Blastochloris tepida: one gene and its partner. The protein of the gene in region 2 interacts with the protein of the main gene of each other region in a pairwise test. Links are inferred from orthologs where the notes say so. Each region holds a gene or a part of one and is shown on either strand. Other genes may lie near its edges.

The links.
Region 1: the proteins of BLTE_RS15405 (region 2) and BLTE_RS02115 interact in binary tests that used the Escherichia coli proteins (3 or more experiments, as listed by UniProt). The link is inferred for Blastochloris tepida from one-to-one orthologs.

What each region holds. Positions count from the first base shown.
Region 1 is NZ_AP018907.1:466,281-481,364, forward strand. Bases 4,972-7,843 are described here. They hold BLTE_RS02115 (ABC-F family ATP-binding cassette domain-containing protein), read right to left. Parts: upstream 7,414-7,843; coding sequence 5,530-7,413; downstream 4,972-5,529. Other genes in these bases: BLTE_RS02110 (IS110 family RNA-guided transposase), read left to right, coding at 4,972-5,299; BLTE_RS02120 (glycosyltransferase family 4 protein), read right to left, coding at 7,527-7,843. Also shown: LPS export ABC transporter permease LptF, read right to left, coding at 1-1,043; BLTE_RS02090 (leucyl aminopeptidase), read left to right, coding at 1,189-2,727; BLTE_RS02095 (DNA polymerase III subunit chi), read left to right, coding at 2,757-3,215; BLTE_RS02100 (hypothetical protein), read left to right, coding at 3,340-3,711; BLTE_RS02105 (hypothetical protein), read left to right, coding at 3,920-4,174; more of BLTE_RS02110, read left to right, coding at 4,331-4,971; more of BLTE_RS02120, read right to left, coding at 7,844-8,642; BLTE_RS02125 (IS110 family RNA-guided transposase), read left to right, coding at 9,471-10,439; BLTE_RS02130 (adenine phosphoribosyltransferase), read right to left, coding at 10,611-11,138; BLTE_RS02135 (S-methyl-5'-thioadenosine phosphorylase), read right to left, coding at 11,203-12,081; BLTE_RS02140 (cytochrome c1), read right to left, coding at 12,174-13,034; BLTE_RS02145 (cytochrome b), read right to left, coding at 13,055-14,314; petA (ubiquinol-cytochrome c reductase iron-sulfur subunit), read right to left, coding at 14,347-14,889. UniProt on the Escherichia coli protein: Genetic data indicate it may be involved in ribosome assembly or function.
Region 2 is NZ_AP018907.1:3,391,822-3,400,509, forward strand. The notes cover bases 3,017-6,523. They hold BLTE_RS15405 (2-oxoglutarate dehydrogenase E1 component), read right to left. Parts: upstream 6,184-6,523; coding sequence 3,217-6,183; downstream 3,017-3,216. Other genes in these bases: odhB (2-oxoglutarate dehydrogenase complex dihydrolipoyllysine-residue succinyltransferase), read right to left, coding at 3,017-3,156; sucD (succinate--CoA ligase subunit alpha), read right to left, coding at 6,381-6,523. Also shown: lpdA (dihydrolipoyl dehydrogenase), read right to left, coding at 178-1,578; BLTE_RS15395 (nucleotidyltransferase domain-containing protein), read right to left, coding at 1,583-1,915; more of odhB, read right to left, coding at 1,915-3,016; more of sucD, read right to left, coding at 6,524-7,265; BLTE_RS15415 (endonuclease domain-containing protein), read right to left, coding at 7,253-7,816; sucC (ADP-forming succinate--CoA ligase subunit beta), read right to left, coding at 7,932-8,688. UniProt on the Escherichia coli protein: E1 component of the 2-oxoglutarate dehydrogenase (OGDH) complex which catalyzes the decarboxylation of 2-oxoglutarate, the first step in the conversion of 2-oxoglutarate to succinyl-CoA and CO(2).

The DNA of each region.
Region 1 (15,084 bases), 2.9 Mb from region 2 along the record:
ATCAGCGGCACGAAGGCCGCCGAGCGCACGGTCAGGCCGGTGACGGCGAACCCGAGGAGCCGCAGCACGCCGGTGGCGGCCACCGCGGCCACCGCCGCGGCGCTGCGTCCCTCGCGGGTCGAGCGGGCCTGTCCGAGAAACGCGAACGCACACATCACAAACGCCAACGGGTAGAGCGGAGCCGTCAGCCGCTCGTGAATCTCCGACCGGAACCGTCCGGGCTGCATCTGGAAGTACGGATCGGCCGGATCGGGGGACATCAGGTCCGAGAGTGTGCGCTCACGTGGTTTATAATGAATTGCCGCCGGCTCGCCGGAGAACTGCGACAGGTCGAAGGCGTAGCGCTCGAAGAACACGATCGAGGTATCCTGGTCCTTCTTGGTGCGGCGCTGCAGGCTGCCGTCCTGCAGGACCAGGAACATGCCGTCCCCCGAATCGATGATCTGGCCGCGCTCGGCCAGATAGATCATCTCCTGGTTGGGGTCGCGCCGGTCGGCGACCAGCAGGCCGCGCAGCTCGCCATTGGCCTGACGGGCGCGGATGTGGAAGGTGAGGTTCTTCTCCACCGAGGTGAAGCGGCCCGGCTGGACGATGTTGGCCACCACGTCGGCGCGGATCTTGGTGATCTCCTGGCGCAGCAGGCGCATGGAGGCCGGGGCGAGGTGGATGCTCATCGCCCCCACCACCACCGCCACCGCGCAGGCCAGCAGCACGATCGGCCGCACCACGTGCGTCGGCGACATGCCGGCCGAGGTCATCACGATCAGCTCGGAGTCCGAGCCCAGCCGGTTGTAGGTGAAGATGACCGCCAGAAACAGCGCGATCGGCGCGATCACCAGGAACAGCAGCGGCAGCGACAGGCCGGTGACGACGAAGAACACGATCACCGTCTGCCCCTTGGAGGTGAGCAGATCGAACTCGCGCAACGCCTGGGTGACCCAGATGACGCCGGTGAGGGTGACGAGAACCATCACGAACGCCGAGCTGGTCATCCGCAGCACGTAGAGCTCGATGCGGTGCAGTCCCAGCCTCAACGCGGTCACCCTTCGGTCCTGAATCTGCGCCGATTAGAGCGCGTTTGAGGCGCCAGCGGGGCGGCGGTTCCGCCTGCGGCAACGCTTTTCCGCACCTGTTGCCATTTCGGCACACTGCGCCGTATTGCTTAGGGATTCCCCGCTGGAGCGTTCCATGTCGCATATGCCCAAGATCACCTTCGCCAAGCCGCCGGCTGCCGCCGAGGACGGCATTCTCGTCGTGTTCGTCGACGACCGCCTGGAGACCGGGCCGGCCGCCCGCGCCGCGCTGGAGCCGGCGGCGGGCCTGATCGCGCGGGCCGCCACCGCCGCCCGCTTCAAGGGCAAGCTCGCGGCGACGCTCGACGTGCTGGCGCCGGCGGGCCTCGCCGCCGAGCGGCTGATCGTGGTGGGGCTCGGTGCCGTGGCGGAGCTGAAGCCAGCCGACCTGCTCAAGCTCGGCGGCGCGGTGATGGGCAAGCTGCCGGCCGCCGCCAGGGAGGTGACGGTGGTGCTGGAGCGGCCGGGCGGCGAGTTCACGCCAGCCGACATCGCCGAGTTCGCACTCGGTCTGACGCTGCGCGCCTATGCCTTCGACCGCTACAAGACCAAGAAGAAGGAGGACGAGGAGGAGGAGGGGACGAGCCGGGCCCGCATCAATCTGGTCTGCGCCGATGACGGCGCCGCCAAGAAGGCGTGGCGGGCCAAGGAGCCGGTGGCGAACGGCGTCATCCTCGCCCGCGACCTCGTCAACGAGCCGCCGAACGTGCTGCATCCGCCGGAGTTCGCCCACCGCGCCGAGGCGCTGTCCAAGCTCGGCGTCGAGGTCGAGGTGCTCGACCCCAAGGCGATGAAGAAGCTCGGCATGAACGCGCTGCTCGGCGTCGCCCAGGGCTCGCAGCACGAGGCGCGCCTCGTAGTGATGCGCTGGAAGGGTACGCAGGGCGAGGGCAAGCAAGGTGAGAACAAACAGCACGAGAGCAAGCCGGTCGCCTTCGTCGGCAAGGGCGTGACGTTCGATTCCGGCGGCATCTCGATCAAGCCGGCGGCGAGCATGGAGGAGATGAAGGGCGACATGGCGGGCGCCGCCTGCGTCGTCGGCCTGATGCACGCGCTGGCCGCGCGCAAGGCCAAGGTCGACGCGGTGGGGGTGATCGGCCTCGTCGAGAACATGCCCGACGCCGAGGCGCAGCGGCCCGGCGACATCGTCAAGTCGATGTCGGGCCAGACCATCGAGATCATCAACACCGACGCCGAGGGCCGGCTCGTGCTGGCCGACGCGCTGTGGTACGTCAAGGACCGCTTCAAGCCGGCCGCGATCATCGACCTCGCCACGCTGACCGGCGCCATCCTGGTGGCGCTCGGCCACGAGCATGCCGGCCTGTTCACCAATGACGACACGCTGGCCGACAAGCTCACCGCCGCCGGCCTCGCCACCGGCGAGCGAGTGTGGCGCATGCCGCTCGGCAGCGATTACGACAAGCTGATCGACTCCAAGTTCGCCGACATGAAGAACACCGGCGGCCGCAATGCCGGCTCGATCACCGCCGCGCAGTTCCTGCAGCGCTTCGTCGACGGCACGCCGTGGGCGCATCTCGACATCGCCGGCACCGGCATGGGCGCGCCGGCCAGCGACATCAACAAGAGCTGGGGCCCGGGCTGGGGCGTGCGCCTGCTCGACCGGCTGATCGCCGACGTCTACGAGGAGGGGTGATCGTCGGCGGGACGGAGGGGCGAGGCCGGATGACCGAGGTTCTGTTCTACCATCTGCAGCGGCGCACCCTGGAGCAGGTGCTGCCGCCGCTCTTGGCCAAGTGCCTGGAGCGCGGCTGGCGAGTGGTGGTGCAGGCGGCCTCCGCCGAGCGGGTGGCGGCGCTCGATGCCCATCTGTGGACCTATGACGACGAGAGCTTCCTGCCGCACGGCCCGGCCGGCGACCGCGACGCCGCCGACCAGCCGATCCTGCTCACCACCGCCCCCACCAACCCCAATGGCGCGAGCGTGCGCTTCCTGGTCGACGGCGCCGAGCTCGACGATCCCGCCGCCTATGCGCCCTATGCGCGGGCGGTCTTCCTGTTCGACGGCAATGACGACGAGGCGGTCGCGAGCGCCCGCGGCCGCTGGACGGCGCTGAAGGCCGCCGGCCACGAGGTGACCTATTGGCGCCAGGACGAGGCCGGCCGCTGGGAGCGCAAGGGCTGAGGTTGCAGCGGTGAGCCGATTGGCGCAAACCTGCCGGCCGCCCGACTGGGCGGCAATTCTCAATACGGGTCGGACGGCAATGACGGTTCGTTTCGGGTCGGTTTCTTTTTCGGGTTTGGCTGTCGTGGCGGCCGTGCTGCTCGCCGGCTGCGCCGGGGAGGGCACCGTGCCGGCGCGCGGCGCGGGGGCCGCGGGCGGCAGCGGGCCGGTGCCGCCCGGCGAGCTGGTCAGCGCCGAGGGGGCTTGCGGCGAGGCGGCCGAGGGCAATGCGCCGAGCAAGCTCGATTTCGGCCTCACCGAGTGCGAGGTGGTGCGGCTCGTCGGGCCGTTCGACCGGGTCGAGATCGGCGACGCCCAGGGCGTGCGGGTGGTGACGATGGTCTCGACCGCCGGCGCCCGGCCGGGCATCTACCGCTTCGAGGCCGGCCGCCTGAAATCGGTGGAGGCCGCGCCCGAGCCGGAGAAGAAGAAGGGCAAGCCGGCGCCGAGGCATTGAGCGGGCTTGGTCGTTCCGGGCATCAGGGGCTTGTCGTCCCGGGCAAGCGCGCACAGCGCGCGCGACCCGGGACCGTGTTCCGGAAGCTACGGCGTTCACGGATCTGATTCTGTGCTGAGCCATCAATGGCTTAATGGACAGGCTGCGGATGTCTCATCGAGAACGCGGTGGATCGGCAGTCACCGGGGGCCGCAGGATTGAACTCGTCATGCCCGCGCTTGTCGCGGGCATCCACGTCTTGAAAACCTATTTGAAAACAAAGACGTGGATGGCCGGGACAAGCCCGGCCATGACGACGGCGGGCTTGTGCCAGACGCCGCAGGCGCAAGTCACGCCGAAAGAGATCGCGTTTCGGCTCGATCTCTCTCGGCCCAGGCGATTCAGAACCATGAATACCGTAGGTTCCGGAAGGGGGGCTTTTCCGGACGACGATCCCGGGTTGGAACGGCGAACTGTGCTTTGATGGGTGCACCGGCTCGGGGTGGCCACCCCGAGCCGGTGCGGGCGGCACGCCGTGTCCCGGGTGAGCCTTCGAGGCCGTCGCGAGCAGAAGCGGCCGTCCGTCCCAAGCCAACCCGAACAGTTGCACGGGGCTTTTGACCCCGCTTCCAAGCCTGGGATGCTTGCCATGCTGCCACACCCGACGCCGCTTGCCACCCACCTTGTGGGCATCGATGTCTCCAAGGACTGGCTCGACATCGCCTTCGACGACACCAAGGTCGAGCGCGTCGATAACACCCCCGCGGCTCTCCAGCGCTTGGCCAGGCGCCTGGTGAAGGCCGGGCTCACCACCGCCGGCCTGGAGCCGACCGGCGGCTATGAACGCCTGGCGGTCGCGGTGCTGCGCGAGGCCGGCCTCACCGTGCTGCAGGTCGACAGCTGGCGCTGCCGCCAGTTCGCCAAGGCCTGCGGCCAGCGCGCCAAGAGCGATCCGCTCGACGCCCGCATCATCCGCGCCTTCATGCTGCATCACCCCTGCCGGCCGTTCCCGGAGCCCTCGCAAGCGCAGAGCGACCTGACCGCCTGGGTGCGCGAAATCACCCGCGCCGAGGCCGACATCCGCCGCCTCGAGAACCGCAAGGCCCACCCCACCCTGGCGGCCATCACCGCCCGGCTCGATGCCGAAATCGCCGCCCTGCGCGAGACCGTCGCCGCGGCCGAACAGGCCATCGAGGCGTTGATCGCCGCCGATCCGGCGATGGACGCCAAGGCCAAGATCATCACCTCGGTGCCGGGGATCGCCAACAAGACGGCCCGCGTCCTGCTCGCAGAAGCTCCCGAACTCGGCCGGTTCACCCCCCGCCAAGCCGGTGCCATCGGCGGCTGCGCACCCTATCGCAACGACAGCGGCAAAGCGCGGCGGCCGGCCCATATCGAGGCCGGACGCCGCGCGCTCAAGCGCGCCTGCTATCTCGCCGCCTTCGCCGCCATCCACTGGAACCCGTGGGCCAAACAGCTCTACGCCGACCTCAAAGCCCGCGGAAAACCCGCCAAGGTCGCCCTCATCGCCATCGCTCGAAAGCTCCTGACCATCCTCAACGCCATGATTCGAGACAACAAACCCTGGCGAGACCCCAAAACCGCATGACAGTTGCTCGCTTTGCTCGCCCGGGATGACGAGGCCGAGGCTGTCGTCCCGGGCAAGCGCGCACAGCGCGCGCGACCCGGGACCGTGCGCAGGATGGGGTGTCTTTTCTTGAGGACGATCCCGGCTCGGCGCTGCGCGCCGTCCGGGATGACGCGGCCCCGGAGTGGTGGGTGGAATACGCTTCGCTATTCCACCCTTGAGCGACACTCCCCCCGGCCGCGCTGCGCGTGTCACCCGCTGATCGCCGCCTCGTATTCGGCGGTGGCCTCCAGCCACGCTTCCTCGGCGGCGGCAAGCGCGGTCGCGGCATCCGCCCGGCGCTTCGACAGCTTCGCCGCTTTGGCCGGATCGCGCGTGTAGATGTCGCCGTTCGCCAGCGTCGCGTCGATCTCGGCGATCTCGGTCTCGCGCGCGGCGATCTCCTTCTCCGCCGCGGTGACGCGCTTCTTGATGGGGGCCGCCGCCGAGCGCCGCTCGGCCGCCGAGCGCCGCTCCTCCGCCCGCGACGGGCCCTTGTCGGCCGCCTGCTTCGGCGCGGCGTCGCCCGCGGCGCGCGACAGCACCAGCTTGCGATAGTCGTCGAGGTCGCCGTCGAAATTGGTCACCGTGCCGTCGGCGACCAGCCACAGCCGGTCGACGGTGGCGGCGATCAAATGGCGGTCGTGCGAGATCAGGATCACCGCGCCGGGAAAGTCGTTGATGGCGTTGGCCAGCGCGTCGCGGGCATCGACGTCGAGATGGTTGGTCGGCTCGTCGAGCACCAGAAGATGCGGCTTGCGGAAGGTGGCGAGCCCGAGCAGCAGCCGCGCCTTCTCGCCGCCAGACAGCTTCTCCACGGGCGTGTCGGCGCGCTCGCCGGAGAAGCCGATCTGGGCGGTGCGGGCGCGCACGTCGGATTCGGCCGCCATTGGCATCAGCGTGCGCACGTGCTGGTAGGGGCTCTCCTTGGGCCTGAGCTCGTCGAGCTGGTGCTGGGCGAAATAGGCGATCTCCAGCTTGTCGGCGACCGTCATGCGGCCTGACAGCGGGGCAAGGCGCCCGGTGATCAGCTTGGCCAGCGTCGACTTGCCGTTGCCGTTGGAGCCGAGCAGCGCGATGCGGTCGTCGGTGTCGATACGCAGATCGAGGCTGCGCAGCACCGGCTTCTCGGGCGCGTAGCCGACCGAGACCTGATCGAGCGCCAGGATCGGCGGCGAGGGCAGGCGGGCCGGCGCCGGAATGACGATCGGCACCGACTCCTCGTTCACCGCCACCGCCAGCGGCGCCAGTCTCTCCAGCATCTTCAGGCGCGACTGCGCCTGGCGCGCCTTGGTCGCCTTGTAGCGGAAGCGGTCGACGAAGGCCTGCAGGTGCTTGCGCTGGGCCTCCTGGCGCTTCTTCATCCTGGCGTCGAGCATCTGCTTCTCGGCGCGCTGGCGCTCGAACGCCGAATAGCCGCCGCGCCACAGCGTGAGGCGCCCTTCGCCGAGATGCAGCGTCCAGTCGACCGCCTGATCGAGCAGGTCGCGGTCATGGCTGATGATGACGACGGTGTGGGGATAGCGGGCGAGATAGTCCTGCAGCCACAGCGTGCCTTCGAGGTCGAGATAGTTGGTCGGCTCGTCGAGCAGCAGCAGGTCCGGCTCGGCGAACAGCACGGCGGCGAGCGCCACGCGCATGCGCCAGCCGCCGGAGAAGTCCGAGCACGGGCGCTGCTGCGCCGCCTCGTCGAACCCCAGGCCGGCGAGGATGCGCGCCGCGCGCGCCGGGGCGGAGTGGGCGCCGATGTCGGCGAGCCGCGTCTCGATCTCGGCGATGCGGTGGGGGTCGGTGGCGGTCGCGCTCTCGGCCATCAGCGCGGCGCGCTCGACATCGGCCGCCAGCACCACGTCGATCAGTGCCTCGGGGCCGGAAGGCGCCTCCTGCGCCACCCGGCCGATGCGGGCGCGCGGCGGCAGCGCGATGCGGCCGGTGTCGGTCGGGTGCTCGCCGCAGATGGCGCGGAACAGCGTGGTCTTGCCGGCACCGTTGCGGCCGACCAGCCCGACATGGCCGCCGGTCGGGATCTGGGCCGAGGCGTTCTCCAGGAGCACCCGGCCCGCGACGCGCAGCGTGATGGAGTCGATGGTGAGCATGGCGCTCACCTCGCCCAAGCGGGCGGAGAAAGCAAGGATGGAGAAAGCAAGGATGATGGCTTCAAGCCTGCTTCTCCGCGGAGCCAGGAGAGGCGCCGCGGAGAAGGGGTAGGTCAGGGCGCATGCACCTCGTTGGGCCGCGCCGCCACCGCGGGCGGCGGCCACGCGGCTTCGAGGTGGGCGGGGGCGGGCAGGCGCGCCGCGCGCCCGAGGGCGCGGTAGATTTCGAGATAGTCGCTGGCCATGCGCTCGGCGGTGAAGCGGGCCTCGAAGCGGGCGCGGATGCGCCGGCGGTCGAGCGCCACCACCTCGGGCAGCGCCAGCAGCGCCTCCTCGAACTCGGTGACGATGCGGCCGGTGATGCCGTCCTCGATCACCTCGGGCACCGAGCCGACGCGGAACGCCAGGAGCGGCGTGGCGCAGGCCATGGCCTCGATCATCACCAGCCCGAACGGCTCGGAGCGGTCGACCGGGAACAGCAGCGCCTGCGCCTCGCCGATGAAGCGTGCCTTGTCGCGGTCGCTGATCTCGCCGACGAACTCGATGCCGCCGTCATAGGCGATCTCGGGCCGCACCACCTCGCGGAAATAGCTCTCGTCGGCCTTGTCGATCTTGGCGGCCATGCGCAGCGGCAGGCCGAGCTCGCGCGCCAACCGGATGGCGGCGAGCGGCCCCTTCTCCGGCGACATGCGGCCGACGAAGGCGAGATAGCCGCCGCGCGGCTCGAAGGTCGGCGCGAACAGATCCTTCGGCAGGCCGTGATGGACGGTGGCGACGACATTGGCGTCGGGGATCGGCGCGCGCTGGTGCTCGGAGACGGCGACAAGCGGCATGTCGGGGAAGCCGCGATAGAGCGCGGCGAGATCCGGCAGATCCTGGCGGCCGTGCAAAGTCGTCACCGTGCGGCGCGGCTGGTCGTTGAACAGCGGGAAGTGCAGCACCTCGGTGTGGAAATGCAGGATGTCGAAGCCGGGCGCGCGGGCGCGCACGCGGTCGAGCATCAGCATGGCGTGCGGCAGCGGATCCTTGACGTTGGACGCATGCCGCAGGCCCTCGCGCGTGCACGCCACGAGTTCGGCGCGGGTGATCGAGTCGCCGCTGGCGAACAGCGTCACCTCGTGTCCGAGATCGACCAGGGCTTCGGTGAGATAGTGGACGACGCGCTCGGTGCCGCCATAGAGACGCGGCGGAACGCTTTCCATCAGCGGCGCGATCTGGGCAATTCGCATGGGCACCTCGTGTTGGTCAGCTCGATGGCGACATCGAGTTGGCGGCCCGCGCACGGGTGCGCCGGCCAGGGGGCAACACAGGCTCGGCCTGGGTCATCTGGACGGTCAACGTGTCGTGGAAGGGCCGGTTCCCGGCGTTGCGTCAGGTGTCGCTGCGGCAATTTGAACCGCCGGCGCGCGGGCGAGGGCGCGTTGTCGCTTGGGCTTTGTCATCCCGGCCGAGCGTGAGCGAGAGCCGGGATCGTTTTCCGGAGGAGGGACAACTTCCGGCGCGCGGTCCCGGGTCGCGCGGCTTTGCCGCTTGCCCGGGACGACAGCGGGGGCTTCGTCATCCCGGCCGAGCGTCAGCGAGAGCCGGGATCGTCCTCCGGAAAAGGGCCCATTTCCGGCGCACGGTCCCGGGTCGCGCGGCTTTGCCGCTTGCCCGGGACGACAGCGGGGCATCGTCATCCCGGCCGAGGCGTGAGCCGAGAGCCGGGATCGTTTTCCGGAAAGGGACGCCCCCTTCCGGCGCACGGTCCCGGGTCGCGGGCCTGCGGCCCTTGCCCGGGACGACAGCGGGGCTTTGTCATCCCGGCCGAGGCGTGAGCCGAGAGCCGGGATCGTTTTCCGGAAAAGGGACGCCCCCTTCCGGCGCACGGTCCCGGGTTGGAACGGCGAACTGTGCTTTGATGGGTGCACCGGCTCGGGGTGGCCACCCCGAGCCGGTGCGGGCGGCACGCCGTGTCCCGGGTGAGCCTTCGAGGCCGTCGCGAGCAGAAGCGGCCGTCCGTCCCAAGCCAACCCGAACAGTTGCACGGGGCTTTTGACCCCGCTTCCAAGCCTGGGATGCTTGCCATGCTGCCACACCCGACGCCGCTTGCCACCCACCTTGTGGGCATCGATGTCTCCAAGGACTGGCTCGACATCGCCTTCGACGACACCAAGGTCGAGCGCGTCGATAACACCCCCGCGGCTCTCCAGCGCTTGGCCAGGCGCCTGGTGAAGGCCGGGCTCACCACCGCCGGCCTGGAGCCGACCGGCGGCTATGAACGCCTGGCGGTCGCGGTGCTGCGCGAGGCCGGCCTCACCGTGCTGCAGGTCGACAGCTGGCGCTGCCGCCAGTTCGCCAAGGCCTGCGGCCAGCGCGCCAAGAGCGATCCGCTCGACGCCCGCATCATCCGCGCCTTCATGCTGCATCACCCCTGCCGGCCGTTCCCGGAGCCCTCGCAAGCGCAGAGCGACCTGACCGCCTGGGTGCGCGAAATCACCCGCGCCGAGGCCGACATCCGCCGCCTCGAGAACCGCAAGGCCCACCCCACCCTGGCGGCCATCACCGCCCGGCTCGATGCCGAAATCGCCGCCCTGCGCGAGACCGTCGCCGCGGCCGAACAGGCCATCGAGGCGTTGATCGCCGCCGATCCGGCGATGGACGCCAAGGCCAAGATCATCACCTCGGTGCCGGGGATCGCCACCAAGACGGCCCGCGTCCTGCTCGCAGAAGCTCCCGAACTCGGCCGGTTCACCCCCCGCCAAGCCGGTGCCATCGGCGGCTGCGCACCCTATCGCAACGACAGCGGCAAAGCGCGGCGGCCGGCCCATATCGAGGCCGGACGCCGCGCGCTCAAGCGCGCCTGCTATCTCGCCGCCTTCGCCGCCATCCACTGGAACCCGTGGGCCAAACAGCTCTACGCCGACCTCAAAGCCCGCGGAAAACCCGCCAAGGTCGCCCTCATCGCCATCGCCAGAAAGCTCCTGACCATCCTCAACGCCATGATTCGAGACAACAAACCCTGGCGAGACCCCAAAACCGCATGACAGTTGCTCGCGCGGCTTCGCCGCTTGCCCGGGACGACAGCGGGGGCCTCGTCATCCCGGCCGAGCGCGGTAGGGCGGAATAGCGTAGCGTATTCCGCCAAGACCGGGATGCCGGGTCGGCGTGTGGGAGCGGCGCAATACGCTTCGCTATTGCGCCCTACGATGCGCGTCTCAGTGCCCCTCGAAGGCGGTGAGCGTGCGCACCGGCACGTCGAGCGCCTCGAGCTTCTGGCGGCCGCCGAGGTCGGGCAGGTCGACGATGAAGCACGCCGCCACGACATTGGCGCCCATGTTGCGCAGCAGGTTGACGGCGCCGGCCGCCGTGCCGCCGGTGGCGATCAGGTCGTCGACCAGGATCACCCGCTCGCCGGCGATCACCGCATCGACGTGCATCTCCATCTCGTCGGTGCCGTATTCGAGGGCGTAGGCCATGCGCACGGTCTGGTGCGGAAGCTTGCCCTTCTTGCGGATCGGCACGAAGCCGGCCGAGAGCTGGTGGGCCACCGCGCCGCCGATGATGAAGCCGCGCGCCTCGATGCCCGCCACCTTGTCGATCTTGTCGCCGGCCCAGGGCTGCACCAGCTCGTCGACCGCCTGGCGGAACGCCTTGGCGCTGCCGAGCAGCGTGGTGATGTCGCGAAACAGGATGCCCGGCTTGGGATAGTCGGGAATGGTGCGGATCGAATCCTTGAGATTCATGCTGGGTCCCCCTCGTCGTGTCGGTGCCGCCGCGCGCGGCACGCCCCCGTCTTGTGTCTTCGTCTCACGCGCTCTTCAGCACGCGCCCGGCCACCGCGTCGAGCTTGCCGAGCAGCAGCGGATCGCGGGCGTCGGGCGCGGTGATGATGGCGTGGTCGAGCGCCCGGTCGGAGCCGATCGGGCAGCGCTCGTGCTCGGCCGGGAAGTCGCGCGCCAGCCGCCCGGCCAGCCGCTTCGCCTTCTCGGCGTTCTCGGTCAGCACGCGGATGATGTCGGTGACGGTGACGGCGTCGTGGTCGGGGTGCCAGCAGTCGTAGTCGGTGACCATGCACACGCTGGCATACGAGATCTCGGCCTCGCGGGCGAGCTTGGCCTCGGGCATGTTGGTCATGCCGATCACGTCATAGCCGGCGGCCTTGTAGCTGAGGCTCTCGGCCAGCGTGGAGAACTGCGGCCCCTCCATGCACACATAGGTGCCGCCCTTCACCGCCGCGATGCCCTCGGCGGCGGCGGCGGCGGCGACGCGCTCCACCAGCTTCGGCGCCACCGGATGGGCCATCGAGACATGGGCGACGCAGCCGCGGCCGAAGAACGAGGAGGCGCGGCGCGTGGTGCGGTCGACGAACTGGTCGACCAGCACGAAGGTGCCCGGCGCCAGCTCTTCCTTGAACGAGCCGCAGGCCGACAGCGACACGAGGTCGGTGACGCCGGCGCGCTTCAGGCAGTCGATATTGGCCCGGTAGTCGATGTCGGTCGGCGACAGGCGGTGGCCGACGTCGTGGCGCGACAGGAACACGATCTCGGTCGTGCCGATGCGCCCGCGCTTGAGCCTTGAGGACGGCGTGCCCCACGGACTGCGGATGTCGATCTCCTCGACGCCCTCCAGTCCGGGCAGGTCGTAGATGCCCGAACCGCCAATGATCCCCAGCACGGCTTTGGTCATGTGAACTACTCCGCAACAACAGAAAAAAGGGGCCCGTCGCCGGGCCCCTCCGTCTCGGTTCGATCAGCAGCGCGGCGCCGAACGGCCGCGCATCAGGCGTGGCCCTTCACCTGCCGCCACACCGTCCATTTGGTGGCATAGAGCAGGCCGGCGAAGATCACCAGGAAGCCCAGCACGTACCAGCCGAGCCGCTTGCGCACGTCGAGCGAGGGCTCGGCCGCCCACATCAGGAATGCCGCAACGTCCTTGGAGTACTGGAGCTGGGTTTCCGGCGTGCCGTCGCCATAGGTGACGAGGCCGTCGGCCAGCGGCGGCGCCATGCCGATGATGTGGCCGGGGAAGTACTTGTTGTAGAACGAGCCGTCCGGCACCTTGAAGCCTTCCGGCGCATCCTCGTAGCCGTTGAGCAGAGCGACGATGTAGTCGACGCCGTTCTCATTGTACTGGGTGAAGATGTCGGTGACCCAGTTGGGGAAGCCGCGCTCGAAGGTGCGGGCCTTGGCGATCACCGACTGGTCCGGCGGCAGCGCGCCATTGTGCATGACGCGGGCCGCTGCTTCGTTCGCATACTGCGAGGGGAAGCGGTCGGCGAGACGCGGGGCGCGCTCGATCGGGTCGCCCTTGTCGTTGATGTCCTTGACCTGGATCGGCCAGCCGGCGGCGATCTGCTGCACCTCCTCCAGCGGCAGTTCCGGCCCGCCCGGTTCGGCGAGGTTGCGGAACGCCACCTTCTCGAGGGTGTGGCAGGAGACGCAGACGGTCTGGAACACCTTGAAGCCGCGCCGGAGCTGGTCCTTGTCGTACTGGCCGAAGAAGCCGGCGAACGACCACTCCTGCAGGTGCGGCGTGTCGCCGCCCGCCGCCTTCGCCGGCAGGGAGGAGACACCCAGGGACGAGACGGCCAGGCCGAGCGCCAGGGCGAGCGGGGCCGCGAAGCGGAACTTGATGGTCATGTCGAGATCTCCCGCTCCGCTCAGCGATTCATCAGCCGGGCGTAGAGGCTTGGCCGCTCGTGGCGGAGCCTCACCGCTTCGCTGATCGACTCCGGCAGCGGTTTCGGCTTTTCGAAATAGCCGAGCGCCGGAATGATGATGAAGAAGTGGGCGAAGTACCAGACCGTGGCCACCTGGGAGAGCGTCGGGAAGATGCCTTCCGGCGGCTTGGCGCCGAGCCAGCCGAGGAAGATGCAGTCCGCCACGAAGATCCAGAAGAACACCCGGTACCACGGACGGTAGGCCGCCGACTTGACCTTCGAGCCGTCGAGCCACGGCAGGAACATCAGCACGATCAGCGCGCCGAACATCGCGATCACGCCGCCGAGCTTATCGGGCACGGCGCGCAGGATGGCGTAGAACGGCAGCAGGTACCATTCCGGCACGATGTGCGCCGGCGTCACGCCCGGATTGGCCGGGATGTAGTTGTCGGCGTGGCCGAGATAGTTCGGCACGTAGAACACGAACCAGGCGAAGGCGATGAAGCACACGCCGATCGCCACCGCGTCCTTGGTCAGCGCGAACGGCGTGAAGCGGACGGTGTCGTCCGGCGTCTTGGGGTCGACATTGTCCGGATTGGTCTGGCCGGTGACGTGCAGCGCCCAGACGTGGAGGATGACCACGCCGACGATGACGAACGGCAGCAGATAGTGCAGCGAGTAGAAGCGGGTGAGCGTCGGGTTGCCGACCGCATAGCCGCCCCACAGCCACGTCACGATCGGATCGCCGACATAGGGGATGGCCGAGAACAGGTTGGTGATGACGGTGGCGCCCCAGAAGCTCATCTGGCCCCACGGCAGCACGTAGCCCATGAAGGCGGTGGCCATCATCAGGATCAGGATGATGACGCCGAGGATCCACAGGATCTCGCGCGGCTCCTTGTACGAGCCGTAATACATGCCGCGGAAGGTGTGCACATAGACGGCGAAGAAGAAGAACGACGCGCCGTTCATGTGGATGTAGCGGATCAGCCAACCGAAGTTGACGTCGCGCATGATGTGTTCGATTGACGCGAACGCCATCTTTTCATGCGGGATGTAGTGCATCGCCAGCACCACGCCGCTCACGATCTGCACGATCAGGAAGACCGCGAGAATGGCGCCGAAGGCGTAGGCGTAGTTGATGTTCTTCGGCACCGGAAACGCGACGAACTGATCGTACACCATGCGTACGATCGGCAGGCGCGTGTCGAGCCAGCGCTCGATCCCCGTGCGGGGCTGATAACTCGAATGTCCGCTCATGGCTTGGACTCTCACCTCGTCTCGCGCGTGTTTCAGGCGCTGGCACCCGCGCCGATGCGGATCTTGGTGTTATCGACGAATTCGTAGGGCGGCAGCGGCAGGTTCAGCGGCGCCGGTCCCCGGCGAACGCGGCCGGCGGTGTCGTAGGCCGAGCCGTGGCACGGGCAGAACCAGCCGCCCCAATCGCCCTGATGGCCGAGCGGAATGCAGCCCAGATGCGTGCAGCTTGCATAGACGACCAGCCACTGCTCCTTGCCGGGCTTGACGCGGGCGCTGTCGGGCGCCGGATCGATCAGCGTGGCGGGGTCGACCGCCTGCTCGTCGGCGATCTCCTTGGGCGTGCGGTGACGCACGAAGATCGGCTTGCCGCGCCAGAACACGCGGATGATCTGGCCTTCCGCCACCGGCGAAAGATCAAGGTCGATCGGTGCCCCGGCCGCGATCGTTGCAGCGTCCGGATTCATCTGATGAATGAAGGGCCAAGCCACTGCCGCTACGCCGACTGCCCCCATGGCGGCGGTCGCGACGTAGAGGAAATCCCGGCGAGTGGATTCGGCCGTATCGGAACTGGCCACGGTATGTCCTTTCGGTCTGTCCGAGCTGGTCGGTCTGATCGCTACGCGGACGCGTTGCGCGCTCCGCTCACTCCGAGACTCGCGCCCCCACGAGCTCTATCGCCGAAAGCATGGTCGGCCCTGCCGAACGTTAAAGTCCGACATTGCCCGCTCCGGCAAATTTCTCATGGCACCGCGTGCCGACCTTGTCTAGAG
Region 2 (8,688 bases):
GATCGACGCCGCGGCCGCGCCCTTAGCAAAACCGGCACCATTTGTCCATGGCGTCCGCGGCCTCCCGCGCCGGAATCGTGCCGATACGCGGTTTCCCGCGTCGGCGGGCGCGGCCTGCCGTTTCGACAGGCGCGCCTTACGGTGTCCGGCATCCCGACGGGATCGGCCGGAAACCGGTCAGATGTGCAGCGCGCGCTTGTCGACCGCCAGCGCCGCCTCCTTCACCGCCTCCGGCAGCGTCGGGTGGGCGTGGCAGGTGCGGGCGATGTCCTCGGCGCTCGCGCCGAACTCCATGGCGATGGCGGCTTCCGCGATCATGTTGCCGGCGTCCGAGCCGATGATGTGGACGCCGAGCACCCGGTCGGTCGCCGCATCGGCCAGGATCTTCACGAAGCCCTCGGTCTGCTGGTTGGCCTTGGCGCGGCCATTGGCGGTGAACGGGAACTTGCCGACCTTGTAGGCGATGCCGTCCTTCTTCAGCCCGTCCTCGGTGCGGCCGACGGTCGCCACCTCCGGCGCGGTGTAGAGCACGCCGGGGATCACCGCATAATTGACGTGGCCGGCGCGGCCGGCGAGCAGCTCGGCCACCGCCACGCCCTCCTCCTCGGCCTTGTGCGCCAGCATCGGCCCGGCGATGACGTCGCCGATGGCGTAGATGCCGGGCACGGTGGTGGCGTAATGCTCGTCGACCACGACGCGGCCTTTCTGGTCGAGCGCCACGCCTACCGCCTCAAGCCCCAGCCCGGCGGTGAACGGCACCCGGCCGATCGCCACCAGCACCACATCGGCCTCGATCTTCGACGCCTCGCCGCCGGCCGCCGGCTCGACGGTGAGGCTGAGCTGTTTGCCCGAAGTGTCGATGGCGCTGACCTTGGAGCCGAGGCGGAAGGTGAAGCCCTGGCGCTCGAGGATGCGCTGGAACTGACGACACACCTCCGAATCCATGCCGGGCAGGATGCGGTCGAGGAACTCGACCACCGTCACCTCGGCGCCGAGCCGCCGCCACACCGAGCCGAGCTCGAGCCCGATCACCCCGGCGCCGACCACCACCAGCTTGCCCGGCACGTGATCGAGCGCCAGCGCGCCGGTGGAGGAGACGATGCGGGTCTCGTCGATGGCGATGCCGGGAAGCTGGGCGACGTCCGAGCCGGTGGCAATGACGATCGCGGCGGCCTCGAGCACCTGGGTCGCGCCGTCCTCGGCTGTGACCTGGACGCGGCCGGGGGCGAGGATGGTGCCGAGCCCGTGAAAGCTGTCGATCTTGTTCTTCTTGAGCAGGAACTCGATGCCCTTGACGTTGCCGTCGATCGCCTCCTGCTTGAAGGCCATCATGGTCTTGAGGTCGAGCGCCGGCTTGCCGACCTTGATGCCCATCTTGGCGAAGGCGTGGCCGGCCTCATCGAACAGCTCGGAGGCGTGCAGCAGCGCCTTCGACGGGATGCAGCCGACATTGAGGCAGGTGCCGCCGAACGCCTTGCGCTTCTCGACCACCGCGACCTTGAGGCCGAGCTGGGCGGCGCGGATGGCGCAGACATAGCCGCCGGGGCCGGTGCCGATGACGATCAGATCGTAGGTCATGAAATCATTCCATTGTTCGGCGGAACACGCAAATTCCTTCACGAGCAAGGGCGGGAGCGACTACGCTAGTCGCGATATCAGCATCTCCGATATCAAGGTCCACCCTCACAGAGATCAGCATGCTCAGTTCCGTTTCCCAATTTTTGGCAAGCGCGAACCAATTACCTAACCTCTGCCCCTCGTCCCCGTCGGCCATAACAACCGCAACATCAAGATCGCTGTCAGGTCTATGGTTGCCGCGCGCACGGCTTCCAAACACCCAAACCTCTTTGATTTGCGGTACAGATCGCGCCCATTCCGCGATACGTGGGAACCAAATAAGAAGTTCCGGATCCATCACACGTCCAGCACCAGCCGGGTCGGATCCTCCAGCGCTTCCTTCACCCGCACCAGGAAGGTGACGGCGTCCTTGCCGTCGATGATGCGGTGGTCGTAGGACAGCGCCAGATACATCATCGGCCGCGCCACGATCTGGCCGCCGCGCACCACCGGCCGCTCCTCGATGCGGTGCATGCCGAGGATCGCCGACTGCGGTGCGTTGAGGATCGGCGTCGACATCAGCGAGCCGTAGACGCCGCCATTGGTGATGGTGAAGGTGCCGCCCTGCATGTCCTCGATGGTGAGCTGGCCGTCGCGGGCGCGCTTGCCGTAGGCGGTGATCACCTTCTCGATCTCGGCGATGGTGAGGCGGTCGGCGTCGCGCACCACCGGCACGACGAGGCCCTTGTCGGTGCCGACGGCGACGCCGACGTGGTAATAGTTCTTGTAGACGATGTCCTCGCCGTCGATCTCGGCGTTCACCGCCGGCATCTCGCGCAGCGCCTGCACGCAGGCCTTGACGAAGAAACCCATGAAGCCGAGCCGCGCGCCGTGCTTCTTCTCGAACGGCGTCTTGTATTCGTTGCGCAGGTTCATCACCGCGCTCATGTCGACGTCGTTGAACGTCGTCAGCATGGCGGCGGTGTTCTGCGCCTCCTTCAGCCGCCGGGCGATGGTCTGGCGCAGCTTGGACATGCGCACGCGCTCCTCGCGCGCGCTGTCGTCGGGCGCGGAGGGGGCGCGCACCTTGATCGGCGCGGCCGGCGCGGGCGCCCGCACCGGCGCGGGCGCCGGGGCATAGGCGGGGGCCGGCGCAGGCGCGGCGGCGGCGGCCAGCATGTCGCCCTTGGTGACGCGGCCGTCCTTGCCGGTGCCGGCGACGGTTGACGGATCGATGCCGCTTTCGGCGGCAAGCCGGCGCACCGCCGGGCCGTGCTCGACGGCGGGCTTCGCGGCCGGGGCCGCGGCGACAGGCGCGGGCGCAGGCGCGCTCTTCGCCGCCGGCTTGGCGCCGCCGGCGGCCCCTTCCTGCAGCAGGCCCAGCACCGCGCCGACGCCGACGGCGTCGCCCGGATTGGCCAGCACCTCGGCCAGCACGCCGGCGGCCGGCGCCGGCACCTCGACGGTGACCTTGTCGGTCTCGAGCTCGACCAGCGGCTCGTCGGCGGCAACCGCCTCGCCGGGCTTCTTGAACCAGCGGCCGATGGTGGCCTCGGTGACCGACTCGCCGAGCGTGGGAACGCGGATTTCCATCGTCATCGTCTCTTCTTCGCCCGCCGGGGGCGCCTCCCAATATGTGCCGCGGGTTTGCCGCCGGTCTCAGGCCGCCAGCGCCTCGTCGAGGAACGCCTGGAGCTGCGCGAGGTGCTTGGACATCAGGCCGGTGGCGGTGGCCGCCGCCGCCGGACGGCCGACATAGCGCGGCCGCCGCGTCTTCGCCCCGATCTGGCCGAGGATCCATTCGATGTAGGGCTCGACGAAGAACCACGCGCCCATGTTGCGCGGCTCCTCCTGGCACCACACCATCTCGGCGTGCTTGAAGCGCTGCAGCTCGTGCAGCAGCGCCTTGGCCGGGAACGGATAGAGCTGCTCCAGCCGCAGGAAATAGACGTCGTCGACGCCGCGCCGCTCGCGCTCCTCGAACAGGTCGTAATAGACCTTGCCCGAGCACATCACGACGCGGCGGATCTTGTCGTCGGAGACCAGCTTGACGCGATCGGTCGGCATGCTCTGGGCGCTGTCGAGCAGCACGCGGTGGAACGACGTGCCCGACACCATGTCGTCGAGATGCGACACCACGCGCTTGTGGCGCAGCAGCGACTTCGGCGTCATCAGGATCAGCGGCTTCCTGAAGTCGCGCTTCAACTGCCGGCGCAGGATGTGGAAGTAGTTGGCCGGCGTCGAGCAGTTGGCGACCTGCATGTTGTCCTCGGCGCAGAGCTGCAGATAGCGCTCCAGCCGCGCCGAGGAATGCTCGGGCCCCTGCCCCTCATAGCCGTGCGGCAGCAGGCAGACGAGGCCGGACATGCGCAACCACTTGCGCTCGCCCGCCGACAGGAACTGGTCGAACACCACCTGCGCGCCATTGGCGAAGTCGCCGAACTGCGCTTCCCAGGCGACCAGCGTGTTGGGCTCGGCCAGCGAATAGCCGTATTCGAAGCCGAGCACCGCCTCCTCCGAGAGCATCGAGTTGATGACCTCGTAGCGGGCCTGGCCGTCGCGGATGTGGTTGAGCGGCGTGTAGCGCTCCTCGGTCTCCTGGTCGGTCAGCACCGAATGGCGCTGCGAGAAGGTGCCGCGCTCCGAATCCTGGCCCGACAGGCGCACATTGTAGCCCTCGACGCACAGCGAGCCGAACGCCAGCGCCTCGGCCATGCCCCAGTCGATGCCCTCGCCGCTCTCGATCATCTTGCGGCGGCCTTCGAGCACGCGATGGATGGTGCGGTGGACGTGGAAGCCCGCCGGCACCTCGGTGATCCGCAGGCCGACCTCCTTCAGCGTCTCGACCGGCACGCCGGTATCGCCGCGGCGCGGATCCTCGGCGTCCTTGGCCGCCTTGATGCCGGCCCAGCGGCCGTCGAGCCAATCGGCCTTGTTGGGGCGGAACGCCTGACCGGCCTCGTACTCGGCATCGAGCCGGGCGCGCCAGTCGGCCTTCATCTTCTCGATCTCGCCGTCGGTGACGACGCCTTCCTCGACCAGCTTCCTGCCGTAGAGCTGCAGCACCGTCGGATGCGAGCGGATGCGCTTGTACATCAAGGGCTGGGTGAAGGCCGGCTCGTCGCCCTCATTGTGGCCGAAGCGCCGGTAGCAGAACATGTCGATGACGACAGGCTTCTGGAAGCGCTGGCGGAACTCGGTGGCGATCTTCGCGGCATAGACCACCGCCTCGGGGTCGTCGCCATTGCAGTGGAGCACCGGCGCCTCGACCATCTTCGCCACGTCCGACGGATAGGGCGAGGAGCGCGAGAAGCGCGGATCGGTGGTGAAGCCGATCTGGTTGTTGACGATGAAGTGGATCGAGCCACCGGTGCGGTGGCCGCGCAGCCCCGACAGGCCGAGACACTCCGCCACCACGCCCTGGCCGGCGAACGCCGCGTCGCCATGGATCAAGAGCGGCAGCACCGCGCGCCGGTCGTCCGGCTGGCAGTGAAGCTGGTCCTGCTTGGCGCGCACCTTGCCCAGCACCACCGGATCGACGATCTCGAGATGCGAGGGGTTCGGCGTCAGCGACAAATGCACCTTGTTGCCGTCGAACTCGCGATCCGACGAGGCGCCGAGGTGATACTTGACGTCGCCCGAGCCCTCGACATCGTCGGGGTGGAACGAGCCGCCCTTGAACTCATGGAACAGCGCGCGGTGCGGCTTGCCCATCACCTGCGCCAGCATGTTGAGCCGGCCGCGGTGGGCCATGCCGAGCACGATCTCGCGCACGCCGAGATGGCCGCCGCGCTTGATGATCTGCTCCATCGCCGGGATCACCGCCTCGCCGCCGTCGAGGCCGAAGCGCTTGGTGCCGGTGTATTTGACATCGAGGAACTTCTCGAAGCCCTCGGCCTCCACCAGCTTGTTGAGGATGGCGCGCTTGCCCTCGCGGGTGAAGTGGATCTCCTTGTCCGGACCCTCGATGCGCTCCTGGATCCACGCCTTCTCCATCGGATCGGAGATGTGCATGAACTCGACGCCGAGCGTCTGGCAGTAGGTGCGGCGGAGAATGACCAGCATCTCGCGCACGGTCGCGAATTCGAGGCCGAGCACGTGGTCGATGAAGATCTTGCGGTCGTAGTCGGCCTCGGTGAAGCCGTACGAGACGGGATCGAGCTCGCCATGGTCGTGGCGGGTAGCGATGCCCAGCGGATCGAGGTCGGCGTGCAGATGGCCGCGCATGCGGAAGGCGCGGATCATCATGATCGCGCGCACCGAGTCGCGCGAGGCGCGCTGGATCTGCTCCTCGGAGATGACGGCGCCGCGGCTGGCTTCGGCGGATTTGGCGCGGATGCGCTCGCCGACCGTCTTCTCCAGCGCCGACCAGTTGCCGTCGAGCGCGGAGACCAGCTCGCCATTGGCCGGCACCGGCCAGTCGGCGCGCTTCCACGAGGCGCCGCGGGCGCTGCGCGCGGCCTCGCCGCGGTTCTCGTCGAGATCGGCGAAGAAGTCGCGCCACTGCGCCTCCACCCCCGCCGGATCGGTCTGGAAGCGGGCGTAGAGATCCTCGATATAGGCGGCGCTGCCGCCGGAGAGGAACGCGGTCTGGGCGAGCAGCTTGTTCTTGTCCTGGCGTGCCATGCGACACCTCCGGAGCGCCACGGCGCTCCCGCTTTGCAGTCATACGGTTTCCGGTCGATCCCTTCGGACGCCCGGAAACGGCCCCGTGGGTGGACCGCAATTGAGACAGCGGCCTCGTTGCTGGTGCGGCCCGCTCTGGGCCGAGCCGTCTGCGGAAAGGCGCCGGCGGATGCCGCCGGCGCCTTGCCAAGTTCGTGTCAGCCCTTCAGCACTTCGACCAGGGTCTTGCCGAGGCGGGCCGGCGAGGGCGACACCTTGATGCCGGCGGCTTCCATCGCCGCGATCTTGCTGCCGGCATCGCCCTTGCCGCCGGAGATGATGGCGCCGGCATGGCCCATGCGGCGGCCGGGCGGGGCGGTGACGCCGGCGATGAAGCCGACCATCGGCTTCCTGCGGCCGCGCTTGGCCTCGTCGATCAGGAACTGCGCCGCCTCTTCCTCGGCCGAGCCGCCGATCTCGCCGATCATGATGATCGACTCGGTCTTGGGGTCGGCGAGGAACAGCTCCAGCATGTCGATGAACTCGGTGCCCTTGACCGGATCGCCGCCGATGCCGACCGCGGTCGACTGGCCGAGACCGACCTGCGAGGTCTGGAACACCGCCTCATAGGTCAGCGTGCCGGAGCGCGACAGCACGCCGACCGAGCCCGGCTTGAAGATGTTGCCCGGCATGATGCCGATCTTGCACTCGCCAGCGGTCAGCACGCCCGGGCAGTTCGGGCCGATCAGGCGCGACTTCGAGCCTTCGAGCGCACGGCGCACCCGCACCATGTCGAGCACCGGAATGCCCTCGGTGATGCAGACGATCAGCGGGATCTCGGCATCGATCGCCTCGCAGATGGCGTCGGCCGCGCCAGGCGGCGGCACGTAGATCACCGAGGCATCGGCGCCGGTGGCCTCGCGCGCCTCGGCGACGGTGTCGAACACCGGCAGGCCGAGATGGGTCGAGCCGCCCTTTCCGGGCGAGGTGCCGCCGACCATCTTGGTGCCGTAGGCGATGGCCTGCTCGGAGTGGAAGGTGCCATTCTTGCCGGTGAAGCCCTGGCAGATGACCTTGGTGTTGCTGTCGATCAGGATGGACATTCAGCGTCTCTCGCCTGGAGCGGAGGGTTGATCGGGGTCACCTCCCCCTGCAGGGGGAGGTCGGCGCGCCAGCGCCGGGTGGAAGAAAGTCCAGCGGCCCGCAACGCAGCCACCTGCGCCGCGATCGTCTCGATCACGCCGGAGAGGTTCTGCGTCACGTCATTGTTCCAGAAGCGCAGGACCGTGACGCCACGTTCCTGCAGCCAGACCGTGCGCCGGTGATCGCGCGCCGCCTGCCGGGCCTCCCCGTGCTGGCCGCCGTCGATCTCGACCGCCAGCCGCAAGGCCGGACAGAAGAAGTCCAGCACGTACGGGCCGGCCGGATGCTGCCGGCGGAAGGTGGCGCCATCGACTCCGCGACCGCGAAGCCGCATCCACAGCCGCCGTTCCGCATCGGTCGCCTCGAGCCGCAGGGCCCGTGCCCGCGCGGTCTTCGCCGCCGTGCGGTTGAAGCGCGGAGCGTCGGCGACCCCCACCCGGCGAGCGTCGCTCGCCGACCTCCCCCTTGCAGGGGGAGGTGAGGCCTGATCCGCCATGACGGCTTCGATCATCCGCCGCTCCTCTTCACCAGCCATGGTGCCGTTCAACCTCCCCCTGGAAGGGGGAGGTCGGCGCGTCAGCGCCGGGTGGGGGTTCCCGCACCGCAGCGCCCGCGCCCGGCACCGGTCACTTTCCGCGCACCGCGCTGACGATCTTCTGGGCGGCGTCGTCGAGGTCGTCGGCCGAGATCACGTTGAGGCCGGACGCGTTGATGATCGCCTTGCCCTTCTCCACATTGGTGCCTTCGAGGCGCACCACCAACGGCACGTTGAGGCCGACCTCCTTGACCGCGGCGATGACGCCCTCGGCCAGCACGTCGCACTTCATGATGCCGCCGAAGATGTTGATCAGGATGCCCTTCACGTTCGGATCGGCGGTGATGATCTTGAACGCCGCGGTGACCTTTTCCTTGGAGGCGCCGCCGCCGACGTCGAGGAAGTTGGCCGGCTCCTCGCCATAGAGCTTGATGATGTCCATGGTCGCCATGGCGAGACCGGCGCCGTTGACCATGCAGCCGATGGTGCCGTCGAGCGCGACGTAGGAGAGGTCGTACTTCGACGCCTCGATCTCCTTCTCGTCCTCCTCGGTGAGGTCGCGCAGCGCCACCACGTCGGGGTGGCGGTAGAGCGAGTTGCCCTCGAAGGCGATCTTGGCGTCGAGGCAGCGCAGCTTGCCGTCCTTGGTGACGATGAGCGGATTGATCTCCAGCATCGTCATGTCCTTGGCGACGAACGCCGTATAGAGCTGCGTCGCCAGCTCGCCGGCCTGCTTGGCGAGGTCGCCCTTGAGGCCGAGCGCACGCGCCAGCGTGCGGCCGTGGTGCGGCATGATGCCGGTGGCCGGGTCGATCGAGAAGCTGACGATCTTTTCCGGCGTGTCGTGG